DNA from 4 places in the Paenibacillus amylolyticus genome. Region 1 is predicted to be linked to each of the others. Evidence: riboswitches for the same ligand, from Rfam matches in the RefSeq annotation. Region 1 holds a riboswitch; each other region holds the start of a gene.
What was found. A riboswitch is a leader RNA that binds a small molecule or an ion and turns the genes downstream of it on or off. The one in region 1 is predicted to bind thiamine pyrophosphate.
Positions count from the first base shown of each region.

Region 1 (3,752 bases):
GTTGAACTGGTCCCGCCAGCGGAACTCAAAACGTGCCTTGGACAATGCGTCATCGCGGCGTTGAGCACGCGGATGGCCTTTCGCCAGATCGGCGGCATGAGCTGCGATCTTGTAGGCGATGACCCCTTCCCGCACATCATCCTTGTTGGGCAGGCCCAAATGTTCTTTTGGCGTAACATAACAGAGCATGGACGTGCCGAACCAGCCAATCATGGCTGCCCCAATGGCGGATGTGATGTGATCATATCCTGGCGCAATGTCGGTCGTTAGCGGCCCAAGTGTGTAGAACGGTGCTTCTTTACAGATCTCCATCTGCAAGTCCACATTCTCCTTGATCTTATGCATCGGCACATGACCCGGGCCTTCGATCATCACCTGCACATCATGCTTCCATGCGATCTGCGTCAGTTCCCCAAGCGTGGCCAGTTCCGCCATCTGAGCTTCGTCATTCGCATCGTAGATACTGCCTGGACGAAGTCCATCTCCCAGTGAGAACGCCACATCATACCTTTTCATAATCTCGCAGATTTCTTCAAAATGGGTGTACAAAAAATTCTCCTGATGATGCGCAAGGCACCATGCTGCCATAATGGAACCACCCCTAGACACAATACCTGTCATTCGCTTGGCGGTCATGGGGATATAACGCAGCAGTACACCTGCATGAATCGTAAAGTAGTCCACGCCCTGCTCTGCCTGCTCAATGAGTGTGTCACGGTACAACTCCCAGGTCAGCGCTTCCGCTTCGCCATTCACCTTCTCCAGCGCCTGATACAGCGGCACCGTACCAATCGGCACAGGTGAATTGCGGATAATCCATTCCCGGGTGGTATGAATGTTTTTGCCTGTGGACAGATCCATCACCGTATCCGATCCCCATCGTACCGCCCAGGTCATCTTCTCCACCTCTTCCTCAATGGAAGAAGATACAGCAGAGTTACCTATGTTGGCATTGATCTTCACGTGAAAATGACGACCGATCAACATCGGCTCACTCTCCGGGTGATTGATGTTGGATGGCAGAATGGCCCGTCCACTCGCCAGCTCCTGTCTCACAAATTCCGGCTCCACGCCTTCACGAATGGCGGCGAATTCCATCTCAGCCGTAATGACTCCCTGTCTCGCGTAGTGCATCTGAGTCACGCAGCGTTCTGGCTGTGCCCGCAGCGGTTTGCCACGTAATCCGGGGTACTCTTCAGCGCCGGCTCTCTTCCCTCCGGGTTTCAGTCCGTTATCCTCCGGTTTAACTGTACGGCCCTGATAAGCTTCAACATCGCCGCGCTCTGTGATCCAACGTGTGCGCAGGGATGGCAGACCTGCGCGGATATCCGCATGAAATTCGGGATCGGTCATCGGGCCGCTCGTATCGTAGACACGCAGCGGTTCGTTATGCTCCACCCCTTGGGGAGTATTCGTGTCATGAAGGGCTATCTCACGCTCCGGTACAGCAATGTCCGGCCGTGAGCCCTGAATGTAGACTTTGCGGCTGCCCGGAAAGGGCTGGACCCGTCCGGCCGCTCCTGTTTCTTTTTCCACCTGCTGATCGTTATGTCCCTGCTCCGTCGCTTGTTGTCCCGTTTGATTTCCTGTACTCATGTTCGCTTGTCTCCTCCTCAGTGTTCGTCGCTTGTTTGGTTGGTTTGATCATTAGCTCGCTTACGTACCTGTCCCAAATCATGCGCAATGCAGAGAAGAAAGAGCGATCCTACACCAGACCAGGGGAGACACTTTTCATGTACAGTTAACAACAGACGGAGGCTGCCACAGATCATGGATCTATGGTGACTTCTCTCTCATCATCCAAGCCCACTTTTGCAGGTTAGTGAAAAAGAAGCCCATAGAGTCCGCACTATATCGCCCGTTCCCTGTATATAAAAAAGCCGGCCCCCGAAGGAACCGACTTTTATGTCCATCACCAATAATGCACCTTTACGCAGCTCCTTAACAGAGCCCTACAAGGGTCACATCATGTGGTGGTTTGTGGTCATATCGCCGATTACTTCCCTACGCTGGTATGATCCAGATCAGGTGCAAAGGGTCCGGAATCTCATGCGATTCCGTCTCAGTCCGGACAATTCGGACTCCCCCAGTAACGTTAATTAGTTGCAGCTTACATAAGCCGCCGTTCATATTCAATGAAGCTGGCCCCGCTGGGCCGTCCATTACAGAGTAGCGCAACCGGAACATAAAAACAACCTTTATATTCCAAATGATCAAACTCTATTGGAGAAAAAACTTACATCAACATCAGGATAACATGAGCCCCATTTGCGTAGCAGCATCCTTCAACACAGGTGCGTATTCATGCAATGTCTCCTGCGAAAGTCGGCTGACAGGTCCTGAGACCGAGAGGGCAGCTGCAATATTGCCTCTGCGATCCATAATCGGTACAGATACCGCGGCAGCTCCCGGCTCACGTTCCTCGTAACTTGTGGCATATCCGTTATCCCGGATATCTCCCATCTGCGCTAAATACACCGCGGGATCAATAAACACCGGCCATTCCGGCCCGTTCATCAGTTCTTCACGATCCTCGTCCGTGGCAAACGCCATCAGGACTTTGCTGGAAGCCCCCACAGATAGCGGGAGTCTAACACCAACGGGAGCAACTCGGCGGATCGCCTGATCACTTTGCACCGCCTGAATACGAATCCGTTCACTCCCATCACGCAGGTACAGACTCACGGTCTCCCCCAATCGATCTCTCAGTCGCTCCATCGCAGGCAACAGCAGAATAGCGGGATCATCACTGCGGGACATATGAGCTGACAGCTCCCAGATTCGGATGCCAAGTCGGTACTTCTCTGTTGCTGCATCGCGGATCACGAACCCTCGATCCTCCAGCGTAGCCATCAAACGGTGGACTGTACTTTTGTGCAGGCCGATCTGGCTGGCAATTTCGGTGAGTCCCAGATCACTGCGTGTGGTAAAACATAATAATATATCCAGCGCCCGTTCCACAGCCCGGACGGTTAACTTGCGATCTTCCATGGCATAATGCCCTCCTCATGTTTCATCACATGAAACTTGGTTACATAAATTATATGAGAAACGGTCTCATCTGTAAACCAAAAAGAGCCAAAATCAAAATAGGCCAACCTGAAAATTTTTCCTTTTTATAAGACTTAATCCCCTGTAATTTACACACTAAGGTAATGTTACCCATATATCTTAAGAACTATATAACAATTGCGTAACAAATGCCCTCAATCAATTGACTTTGACTATATTGGAACATACGATAATGATATATTACATTAAGATATCGCTCTGAAGCAGGCTCTGAAATCGACGCAATTCTCTTTACATGTCGTTGTTATCTTCAACTGAACTTCAAAGGAGGGGCATTCATGTATCAATCATCCCAGAGCGAAGCCCCGCTGCAAACAAAAGTGTCCGATCTGCCCTCTTCCCTATCACCGAGGCTGATTCGGTTCAAACATATTATCGTAGCGTTGCTGCTCTCCGTTGTATTTTTTCTACTGTTTTGTTTTATTGCACTGCATGGTTATATCGCATGGGTATTATCCAATCCAACGGTAGCGCCTGTCTTCTCCAATCCGATGCAAGCCAAGAACATGAAGTATGAAGACATCACGTTCCCGGCAGCGGATGGCAGCCGCACGATGCAGGGATGGTATATACCTGCTGACAATGCTGCAAGCAAAACGATTATTTTCAGTCACGGCTATGGTGCTAATCGTGAAGAAACATGGGTACCCATGTATGACCTGGCACATTATGCCCATCAA
Region 1 is NZ_CP145892.1:754,240-757,991, reverse strand. Features, by position in the region: gene thiC (phosphomethylpyrimidine synthase ThiC) at 1-1,596, opposite strand, end outside; TPP riboswitch at 1,985-2,098, opposite strand; gene V6668_RS03520 (IclR family transcriptional regulator) at 2,248-2,991, opposite strand; gene V6668_RS03515 (alpha/beta hydrolase) at 3,351-3,752, shown strand, end outside.

Region 2 (3,752 bases), 3.2 Mb from region 1:
TCCTTTAACGGGTATCAAGTACTATTACCCCTCCACATGTGGTAATGGTTACCGTGCTGAAGAGGTGTTTACAGACGCAAAACAAGCAGCTGCACAAGGCTATTTTGAATATAAATGCTCTAATCGTTAGGGTAGCCTGTATGATAAAATCATGTAAGAGGTTCCTGAACTGTTTACATTACTTTCAGAAAAGACGGGACCTGTGCTAGAATAGGGTTTCGGAACAATAACAAAAGTAATGTCTAATAGATAGGAGCAACCTCATCTTATGAGTTTATTGTCAGTAGAGAACGTAAGTCACAATTTTGGAGATCGCACGTTATTTAAAAATGTATCGTTTCGTTTACTTGCCGGAGAGCGTGTAGGACTTGTTGGTGCCAATGGTGTGGGTAAATCCACATTAATGAACATCCTTACCGGTAAATTGCTTAAAGATAGTGGAAAAGTAGAATGGACACCTAAGGTACGTTATGGATATCTGGATCAGCACACGAAGCTTACCCCAGGCAAAACTATTCGTGACGTGCTTAAGGATGCATTCCTTCCGTTGCTTGAATTAGAAAAAGAAATGATGAATATTACGGACCAGATGGCAGATGCAGATCCAGATAAGCTGGAGCAGTTGCTGGAAGAAATGGGCGATATTCAGGAACAACTGGAACAGGGCGATTTTTATCTGATTGACGTAAAAGTGGAAGAGATGGCCAATGGTCTTGGTTTGTCCGCAATTGGTCTTGATCGGGATGTCGCAGCTCTAAGTGGTGGGCAACGTACCAAGGTGCTTCTTGCCAAGCTTCTGCTCGAGAAACCTACAGCTCTTTTGCTGGATGAGCCGACCAACTATCTGGATGTAGAACACATTGAATGGTTGTCACGTTACCTGAAGGACTACCCGCACGCGTTTCTGTTAATCTCCCATGACACGGAATTCATGAATGAAGTCGTAAATGTCATTTATCATTTGGAATTTGCCAAATTAACGCGATATGCAGCGAACTATAACAAGTTCCTTGAGATGGCTGATATGAATAAAGCCCAGCATATTGATGCGTACGAGAAACAGCAAGAGTACATCAAGAAACAGGAAGATTTCATTCAGCGTAACAAGGCACGTGCTTCAACTTCTGGTCGAGCGAAGAGCCGGGAGAAGCAACTGGACAGAATTGAACGTATTGATCGTCCAGATGAAGCGGCCAAACCAACGTTCAAATTCAAGGATGCCCGCGCGAGCAGCAAAACGGTCTTTGAGGGCATTGATTTTGAAATTGGATATACGTATCCTTTGCTGCCTAAAATGACAATGACAATTGAACGTGGTGAAAAAATTGCCATCGTAGGTTGTAATGGTGTGGGTAAATCAACTCTGCTGAAAACCATCCTGGGAAAAATATCTCCACTCAGTGGAAAGACTTTCTTGGGAGATTATCTCGAAACGGCCTATTTTGAGCAGGAAGTTCGTGCTGGGAATATCACGCCTATTGAGGATGTGTGGAATGAGTTTTCACATTTGACCCAAAATGAAGTCCGGGGTCATCTCGCTCGCTGCGGGTTGAAAAATGAGCACATTACCCGTCCGCTTAACATGCTGAGTGGTGGAGAGCAAGCCAAGGTTCGTCTATGCAAACTCTTGATGCGTGAAAGCAACTGGATTCTGTTCGATGAGCCGACGAACCATTTGGATGTCACAGCTAAAGCTGAGTTACAGCGTGCCTTGCAAGAATTCAAGGGAACGGTGTTGCTGGTATCTCATGAACCTGATTTCTACGAGGGTTGGGTTACCAAAACATGGAATGTTGAAGAATGGTCTGAGAAAAACTAGACAATTCAAGCAACGCTTAATAGAAATGAACGGTGACAAAAAAATCCTTCTATGGTAACATAGGCTACAACTTCATATGAACACTAGGGGGGCCGCACGATGTGGCTGAGATGGAAGAATGCGATTCCGGACCCTTTGCACCTGATCTGGATCATACCAGCGTAGGGAAGTGGCGAGCGCGTTTCAGTGAATGACGTGAGCAAACGGCAATTCGAAAGAATTCAACCGTCTTGCTTAGTAAATTGAAACATGCAGTTGCGTGTATAACGTTATGGCTATAAGGTCTATAGCTTTATTGCACGAAATGAACTGTATGTATCAGTCAGTCATCTGGTCCTATAATTAATACGCAGCCACTCCCCTACGGGAGTGGCTTTTTTGTGTTTTCATAGCATTCACGCATGGAAGGAGATGAAAAGTACGGTAATTTCTCATGAACGTGTACACGGATCATTTGAACTGCATGTTGTATCTACGGGTGTAGGGAATCAAGCATCTTTTGTAAAAGTTGCAAAGGACGTTTGGCCATGGGTGGACTACATCCATATACGAGAGAAACAACTCTCGTGGCAACAAAAGATCGGTTGGGCTGAAAGTCTGCGTGGTGTTGGCGTTCCGTCTTGTCGCATCGTTATCAATGGTTCAGAACTGCCATCACAGAATGACATCTATGGCGGTGTACATTGGGGGCAAGAGGCTATACGTAACTACAACCCTGCTGTTATAAGCAATATCCAGCGAATTCGTCTGGGTGTATCTGTTCATTCAATCGATGAGGCAAAAATCGCTGAAGAACGGGGAGCCGATTACCTTTTCTTCGGGCATGTCTACTCAACCAACAGTAAGCCTGATCTTGAACCAAGAGGATTATATGCTCTGGCTGAAGTGTGCTCTGGTGTCTCCATTCCTGTCATGGCGATTGGGGGCATCGAACCGGGAAACATTCACGCTATTCGCTCTGCAGGCGCACAGGGAGTCGCTGTGATCTCGAATGTATGGGCGAGTGATTCCCCGGATCGGGCGGCTGCATTATTAAGGCAGTCTATCGTGGCTACAGAAAGTCTGAGGCGCTGAATCAAGGAGATGAGAGGATGAAAGAGATCGTTACTGATAAACCGGATAAAATTCATGCAGAAACGATTATTGTAGGAGGAGGCGTTGTTGGTTGTGCCATTGCGTATGAGCTTGCTTCCCGTGGACAGGATGTGCTGTTGCTGGAGCGTTCGGTGATTGCGGGAGGCACTTCTTGTGCGGCGGCTGGAATGCTGGCGGCAGATAGTGAGGATTTTGCTCATCCTTTGATGGCTAAGCTCGCCAGGCAGAGTAGACAGTTACTTATCGAGCAACAGGTGCTAATGGCTACACTCAGCAAGGTAGAGGTTGGTCTGCAACGTCAGGGATTCCTAACTCCTTTTCGTTCATACAGTGAATTAAGTAGTTACAAGGACAATCGGAAGTTTGCGTTGTCTGATTCTGCTGATGAGGTGTGGTGGGATCGTTCCGTTGTGCAACAGGAGGCATCATGGCTTAACAGAGATACGTATGGAGCCTATTACAGACCTTACGAGAGTGAGATTCTTCCAGTCCATCTAACGAAGGCATATGCTGAATCCGCTCAAGCATTGGGAGCACGGGTTATGGAGGACATACAGGATATACGTGTGCAAGCAAACGAACACGGCGTGCAGGGAATCACCACATCGATCGGTGAGATGAAATGCAAACATGTCATTATAGCGGCTGGATTACAGAGTGAAGAGTTGATGAGACATGTGAATCTGAGCTTGCCTGTGTGGTCGGTAAAAGGTGAAATAGCCGCCGTTCAGTTCTCAGATGAACATGCAGGGTACAGACCTGATAGAACGGTGTATGCAGAGGATATCTACATTGTTCCCAAAGCCAATGGAGAGGTTTGGCTTGGGGCAACCAGTCT
Region 2 is NZ_CP145892.1:3,986,210-3,989,961, reverse strand. Features, by position in the region: gene V6668_RS17700 (hypothetical protein) at 1-130, shown strand, start outside; gene V6668_RS17695 (ABC-F family ATP-binding cassette domain-containing protein) at 269-1,819, shown strand; TPP riboswitch at 1,895-2,004, shown strand; gene V6668_RS17690 (thiamine phosphate synthase) at 2,231-2,893, shown strand; gene thiO (glycine oxidase ThiO) at 2,911-3,752, shown strand, end outside.
Region 2: linked by a shared signal. The riboswitch ahead of V6668_RS17690 (thiamine phosphate synthase) and the one ahead of thiC (phosphomethylpyrimidine synthase ThiC) in region 1 are both predicted to bind thiamine pyrophosphate.

Region 3 (3,752 bases), 2.9 Mb from region 1:
GTATCGCTGGCAGTTGGAAGGCGCATATGGACAACTGCTCACAAAGCACTTTAACAGCTTGACCGCAACCTATGAGATGAAACCGAAGTACATGTCTCCTTCCGAAGATGTTTATGAGTTCGAGGCAGCCGATCAATATGTTCAGTTCGCCGAGGAGCATGGTATGGGCGTACGCGCACATGCGTTGTTGTGGCATATTGATGCAGCAGAGTGGATGTTCAAGGATCCTCAGGGTAACCCTGCGAGTCGAGAATTACTACTTGCCCGGATTCAGGATTACGTTGAAACCGTCATGACCCGATACAAAGGTAAGATCTATGCCTGGGATGTGGTAAACGAGGCGATTGCGGATAGCAATGGTGATGCCAACGGTTTACGTAAAAGTCCCTTTTATGAACTAATCGGTCCGGATTACATTGAGAAAACCTATGAATTCGCTCGTGCAGCCGATCCGAATGCCAAATTATATTACAACGAATACTTCACGGAAATCCCTGAGAAAAGAGAGCATATGTATCAGTTGGTCAAACGACTGAAAGAGAAAGGGCTCATCGATGGTGTGGGTTTGCAATCCCACTATAACCTGGAATCCCCGTCCATCAAGGAAATTGAAAAAACGATCAACATGTTCGCCGAACTTGGATTGGATATTCAGATCACGGAACTGGATGTGGATAGCGGAATTCCATTTGGTGAAGAGATGTCCGATGAAGTTGCAGTAAAGCAGGCGTATCGATATAAGGAACTGTTGGATTTGTACAAAAAACACAAAGACCACATTTCTTCAGTTACCTTATGGGGACTCCAAGATGAGAAGTCTTACAACAACCAGGCTATGCTGTTTGATTCAGCCCTGAAGGCCAAAAAGGCATACTGGGGACTCGTGGATGAATCCAGTTTGCCTGTGTTGACGCAGAGAGCCGTCTCACTTTCGGGTAAACCGGATATCAAAAAACAGACACAAGATCCGCTCTGGAACAAAGCGGTGTCTACTCCACTGAAGGGTGACTCTACGGGATCAGCCAGTTTCCGCACCTTATGGGATCATAGTAACCTGTATATCCTCGTGGATGTTCAGGATGCGAAGGCAGATGTGAATGACAGAGTAGATATCTTTGTTGATCTCAATAATGGCAAGACCACTTCATATGAAGCAGATGACCGACATGTAATCATTAAGCGGTCGGGCAAAGCTGAGGGTGTGGAGCAGCGTTCATATCGTGTACGCGAGACCAAAGCCGGATATCAGGTTGAATTGTCCATTCCGTGGGGTGGTATCCAAGTCGGATCAGAATATGAAGCCGGATTGGATATCCGTGTGACTGATGGCGGTTCAAGTGGGACACAACCTTATAATCCACTGTACTGGAATGATCGAACACAATCTCAGGAACAGGATACAAGCAAATACGGCGTGATTCAACTCGCCCCTATGCCCAAATCTGCACAAGCTGTGCAAGGGATTGTTCAGATTGATGGGAAGAAAGACACATCATGGAATAAGGCTGCACCATTTGAAGTAAAACGGTTGAACCAGAGCGAAGGTGCAGAGGCAGTGGCTCGCGCAATGTGGTCAGGTGAGTATCTATACCTGCTGATCGACGTCACTGATCCAAACATCATTACAGATAGTATCAACCCATGGGATCAGGATTCGGTTGAGATTTTCCTGGACGAGAATCACCAGCGCACACCGTATTTTCAATATGATGATGCCCAGTTCAGAATCAGTGCAGACAATGTGGGAACCTTTGCAGGGGGTGCCTCACCTGGACGCCTTGTAAGTGCTGTGAAGAAAACAAATAAAGGATATCTCGTAGAAGCCAGAATTCATTTACAATCATTGACGCCCAAAGCAGGAAATGTTCTCGGTTTCGAGCTCCAAATTAACGACAACCAGGGCGGAGGTAAGCAGAGCGTAGCCAAGTGGAATGATACGACCAATGAGAGCTGGAGAAATACTTCCCAGTACGGAATACTCACTTTTGTCGGAAAGAACAAACTCGGGCATTAAACCATCGGCAGTAGTTGCAAGAATAGAAACCATCATAACAGTGGCTGAAACTCAACCATTGTTGTGATGGTTTTCATCGTTTACATACGTCACCAAAGGTGATGAGGGGCGATACAATCTTCCTTGACTATATTTAACAGCCCTTGATATACTAAATGGATGTTATTTTATCTTTTATGGGAATAGGAAAGTAATCAACTACATACAACCGTTTGCGAGGGAGCCTTAACCGGCTGAGAGGGTGTTAAACCGACCTTACCTGATTTGGATAATGCCAACGTAGGGATGCAACGATGAAACGCTTTACTTGGGTAGCTCATGCGAACCCCCTTGTTTTAGTGTATTTGTCTGCGAAACATCCTATGGATGTTTCGTTTTTTTGTTTTTAAATACGTACATTATGAATTGGAGGAACACATGTTGACTATTTCAGAGAGACTATATCAGGCAGCACAGCCTGTGTGGAAGGAATGTCTTGAGCATCCCTTTGTTAAAGGAATCGGAGATGGTTCCTTAACGGTTGAACAATTTCGTTATTATTTGCTGCAAGACTACTTGTACCTGTTCGATTATGCCCGCGTATTTGCACTAGGTATTGTCAAGTCGCACGACCCCAAATTGATGCAGTTTTTTAGTGAAAACGTAGATAACATCCTGAATGGTGAAATGAAAATTCATCGTTCTTATATGGAGCGATTAGGAATTACAGAGGATCATGTTTTCCAGGTAAAACCTGCCCTGAAAAATGCAGCCTATACTAACTATATGCTCTCTGTTTCCCATGCGGGAGGCATAGCAGAAGTACTTGTATCCATTCTGGCCTGCTCATGGAGCTATGCAGAGATTGGTCAAGTCCTTGCCCAAAAGCCAGGTGCAGCTGATCATCCTTTTTACGGAGAGTGGATCACAGGATATGCTTCCTCTGAATACAACAGCAACAATCAATCCCTAGTGACGTTAACGGATAAGCTATTAGAAGGCTGTAGCGAGGGAACGTACCAACGGATGGAGGATATTTTCGTGATGTGCAGTCGCTTTGAACTTGATTTTTGGGAGATGTCATGGAGGCTGGAGTCTTGAGTTCACTGGTAAAGTAGAGAGCAGCTAATCAAGGTGAGTACAGAATAATCAGAACATGTTAGCCCAAAAATACATGATTAAACATTTGAACAACAAGCCCTGATATAATAAGCAAATAGCAACTATCTATTTTCTGGAGGTGAGGCTATTGAAAACAATCGGAGTAGGATTCTTACATGGTACGGCTCTATGCAAAGCCAGTGAAGGATATGGCAATGCTTTGCATAGAGCCTGGGAATAATCACATTGCCAACGACGAATCGTAATATTCCACTAACTGGCTTTGCACCTTATTGATCTATTAAATAAGGAGTGAGGCCCATGAAATATTCAAAAGCCGAGTCTATTTTTCCAGAAGAATTGTTACGTATCATTCAGGAATACGTTCAAGGGGAATTGGTTTATATCCCAAAACCCAAAGAGGCGCACCTGAAATGGGGCGAGAAAACAGAGAGCAAGAGCAGGGTCTCTGCTCGAAACGCTGAGATTAAATCCTTATTCCGCAATGGAGTCAGGATAGAGGAGTTAGCGGATCGGTATTTCTTGTCCTGCGAAAGCATAAAGAAAATAGTCTATACAAAAAACTAATCAAGGAACTAGTGAAATCCGCTAACTCGTCGTATCGACGGTTTAGCGGATTTTGTGCAAAGATGACTTA
Region 3 is NZ_CP145892.1:3,642,146-3,645,897, forward strand. Features, by position in the region: gene V6668_RS16175 (endo-1,4-beta-xylanase) at 1-2,014, shown strand, start outside; TPP riboswitch at 2,221-2,318, shown strand; gene tenA (thiaminase II) at 2,432-3,094, shown strand; gene V6668_RS16185 (CD3324 family protein) at 3,416-3,682, shown strand.
Region 3: linked by a shared signal. The riboswitch ahead of tenA (thiaminase II) and the one ahead of thiC (phosphomethylpyrimidine synthase ThiC) in region 1 are both predicted to bind thiamine pyrophosphate.

Region 4 (3,752 bases), 260 kb from region 1:
TCCATGACGATGACGCCGTATGTTAAACCGTTTCTCCAGCCAGGCAATCAGTACAAACAAAACGATCCCAAGCAGGGATAACAGCACAATAGCGGCAAACATCGCATCCGTGTTCATGTTGCTGGACATGCGGCGGCTGAAGTATCCGAGACCTTTGCTGCCACCGAGCCATTCACCAATCGTTGCCCCAACCACGCAGTACACCACTGACATCTTTAACCCGGAGAAAAAAGAGGGAAGTGCCAGCGGAACCTGGAGTTTGCGAAAAATATCCCACTTGCTGGCGCCCATGGTGAGCAGCAGTTCACGCTGCTCTGGATCGCCTTGGCGGAGTCCATCGTAGGTACTGACTACAATGGGGAAGAATGCGATTAAGAATACCACCGCGACTTTGCTCCACAACGTGTAACCAAACCACAAGATAAATACGGGGGACAAGGCGATCAGCGGGATGGTTTGACTGATCACGATGAAGGGATATAGGGCCTTTTCAATCGATCGGTTCATATGCATGCCTGTTGCCAGAGTAATTCCAGTCACTATGGACAAGACAAAACCAACAATAACCTCCATAAAGGTAGCAGGTAGATGGATAGTCAACAGCAGACGACGATGCTCAACCAGTGAGCTTACGATGGCCGTGGGTGCAGGAATGATGAAGGAGGGCACCCATCCCATACGCACAATCACTTCCCAGATCGCCAGTAAAAAGAACATGAGCAGAATAAACAAACCATATTGGGAAAACCATTTCGAGAGCCACTTTGAACACCACGTCCAAACGCTAACCTCAGCTCTATCATTTTGCATGTAATTGTTCCTCCAGTTGTTGCCTCATCTGCACGAGAGCTGGTTCGTAGATCATGTCCGAATGCCTTGGGCGTGGTAAAGGAACCGTCATCTCCCGCAACTGCTGACCTTGCCCCCCTGGAGTTAACAGAATGATACGGTCACTTAACAGCAGGGCTTCCTCGATGTCATGGGTAATGAACAGCACGGTTTGTCCAAAGTCCTCCCACAGCTCCAGCAACCAGCGATGCATTTCTCGTTTGGTTAAGGCGTCGAGTGCACCGAAGGGTTCATCCAGCAACATGAGCTGCCCGCCTGTAAGCAAGGTACGCAGCAATGCCACCCGCTGCCGCATGCCGCCGGATAACTCATCTGGATAGGCCTGCTCATAACCGGACAAGCCGAACCTTGCCAATCCTGCGATGATATCGGCTCGTAGTTTGTCCTTGTCCTGTCGGCCTGGTGCAAGCTCGGCAGGTAGCATGCAGTTCTCCATGACGGTACGCCAGGATAACAGCAGATCTTTCTGCGGCATATAGGCGACTCGTCCGAGCCGTTGTCCTTGCGGGACATCAGCTATATCGATGGTGCCAACGGTTGGCTCATGCAAGCCTGCGAGCAGCTTGAAGAGTGTGCTTTTACCTGATCCGCTGGAGCCGATGAGCGAGACAAATTCTCCTTGTTGAACCTGAAGTGACACATTGACGAGCACAGGGGACTCTTTTTTTTCGGGAAAAGCAAAGCTTACGTTGTGAATGGTTACATGGTTATCCATCTGATCCTCACCCCCTTGATGTCAGACTACTGCAATAACAACGGCATCCTATACTCTGCAAAAGGAACAAAAAAGACCCACCCATTTCCGGAGAAATGAGTGGGTCTGTAAGTTAAATCCGCAATTTATCTTCACATACATGAAAAATTCCGCTTACTAAAAGGCCGCTCCACTTCCCTCCGCTGGTATGATCCAGATCAGGTTCAAAGGGTCCGAATAGTCATATTCGTCTCAGCCGCAAGGCTCCCCTAGTGCAAAAGTTCAAGATATGCAGTTGTGTGTTCAGCATATATCACTTGAACATGAACTGTAAAGAGGCAGCATGATGGAATTCTTGAGATGAACTTGGAGTCAGACCCGAACAACTGAACAATTTACCTGGGCTCCCTAACCCGATATAATAGTGGTGGCGCATATTGGCCGGATCACAAATGCAGGTGGGATTGTTCTCCCTCCTAGGCAGAATGGGGACCCGAGTTGAAAACGTTCAAAAAAGTATATATTGAGATCACGAGTATCTGCAATCTGGCATGCAGCTTCTGTCCGCAGACACAGCGTGCCAAAGGATTCATTGACCCTGAAGTCTTCAACAATATACTGGATCAAGTTAAACCACACACCAATCATATTTATCTACATGTCAAAGGCGAACCCTTGTTGCATCCCAAAATAGATCTGTTGCTCGATTCCGCACATGAGAAGGGACTCAAGGTGAACATTACAACGAATGGTACACTGCTGCCCAAGACTCAGCATAAATTGCTTGGCAAACCAGCGCTGCGGCAGATGAATTTCTCCCTGCACAGTTTCGATGGGCATGAAGGTTCAACAGACCGTGACGGATACCTGCGTCATATTTTGTCCTTTGTACACGAGGCCGTTAAGCACAATGTCATCATCTCATTTCGGTTGTGGAATCTGACACAGGATAACTTCACAAATGCTCAGATGAATCGAAATCGGGAGACCCTTGAAGTATTGGAACGTGAGTTCAATCTGGATTTCCGCATTGAGGAAAAAGTAGTTCCAGGTAGCGGGGTCAAAATTGCCCCGAATGTATACCTGAATCAGGACCATGAGTTCCAGTGGCCAAGTCTGGATGCACCTGAAGATGACGGTAAAGGCTTTTGCCATGCACTTCGCGGTCAGGCAGCTGTGCTTGTAGATGGAACGGTGGTTCCATGCTGTCTCGATGGCGAGGGTGTGATTAACCTGGGTAATGTGCACGAGAAGTCATTCTCGGAGATTATTGAGGGTGAGCGAGCGAACAATCTGGTATATGGCTTCTCCAAGCGGGAAGCTGTGGAAGAGTTGTGTCGAAAGTGCGGTTATCGTAAGAGATTCGGAGCCTGATATTTTATAACAGCAAGCCAGAAGACATTCAAGATCACACATTTGGAGACAAATGTAGTGGTCTTTCTTTGTTATTGGGGATTAAGTGAGGGGTACCAACGTTACAAATGAGCATACCAGAGGTTGATATGAGCATATTGCTTGAGAGACCTAGCATGCAAAAAATGCCGATATGACAGGGATTGTACGATGTCATGATATATCTGATCTAATGATTATTCTAGTTACCTTCCTTATTTGGTAGGATTAGGTTGTGGTTCGGACAGAGGTGCACCTCTGGCGAACTTCCAGTACAAGCCCAGACTGTACACTACCAAAAAACGAGAGAATAAGGGAGGAATAAAGTTATGAAAAAAATGTTGACGTTGTTACTGTCCGCTGGTTTGGTTGCTTCTATATTTGGTGCAGTTCCGGTTGCGGCTGCGCCTACGGTTGTAAATTCAACTATTGTTGTTCCAAAGGGCACGACCTATGATGGTCAAGGCAAAACATTTGTAGCTAATCCTTCCACACTGGGCGACGGATCTCAAGCAGAAAATCAGAAGCCAGTCTTCCGTCTGGAGGCAGGGGCCACGCTCAAAAACGTAAACATTGGATCACCAGCTGCTGATGGTGTTCACTGTTATGGCAACTGTAATATATCGAATGTGGTCTGGCAGGACGTGGGCGAGGATGCACTGACATTGAAGTCTGCCGGAACGGTTAACATTACCGGTGGGGCAGCGTATAAGGCTTATGATAAAGTGTTCCAGATGAATGCAGCTGGAACAATTAACATCAAAAATTTCCGTGCAGATGATATTGGCAAACTGGTTCGCCAAAATGGTGGAACTTC
Region 4 is NZ_CP145892.1:1,017,343-1,021,094, forward strand. Features, by position in the region: gene V6668_RS04630 (ABC transporter permease) at 1-810, opposite strand, end outside; gene V6668_RS04635 (ABC transporter ATP-binding protein) at 800-1,564, opposite strand; TPP riboswitch at 1,722-1,824, opposite strand; gene V6668_RS04640 (radical SAM/SPASM domain-containing protein) at 2,042-2,917, shown strand; gene V6668_RS04645 (pectate lyase) at 3,265-3,752, shown strand, end outside.
Region 4: linked by a shared signal. The riboswitch ahead of V6668_RS04635 (ABC transporter ATP-binding protein) and the one ahead of thiC (phosphomethylpyrimidine synthase ThiC) in region 1 are both predicted to bind thiamine pyrophosphate.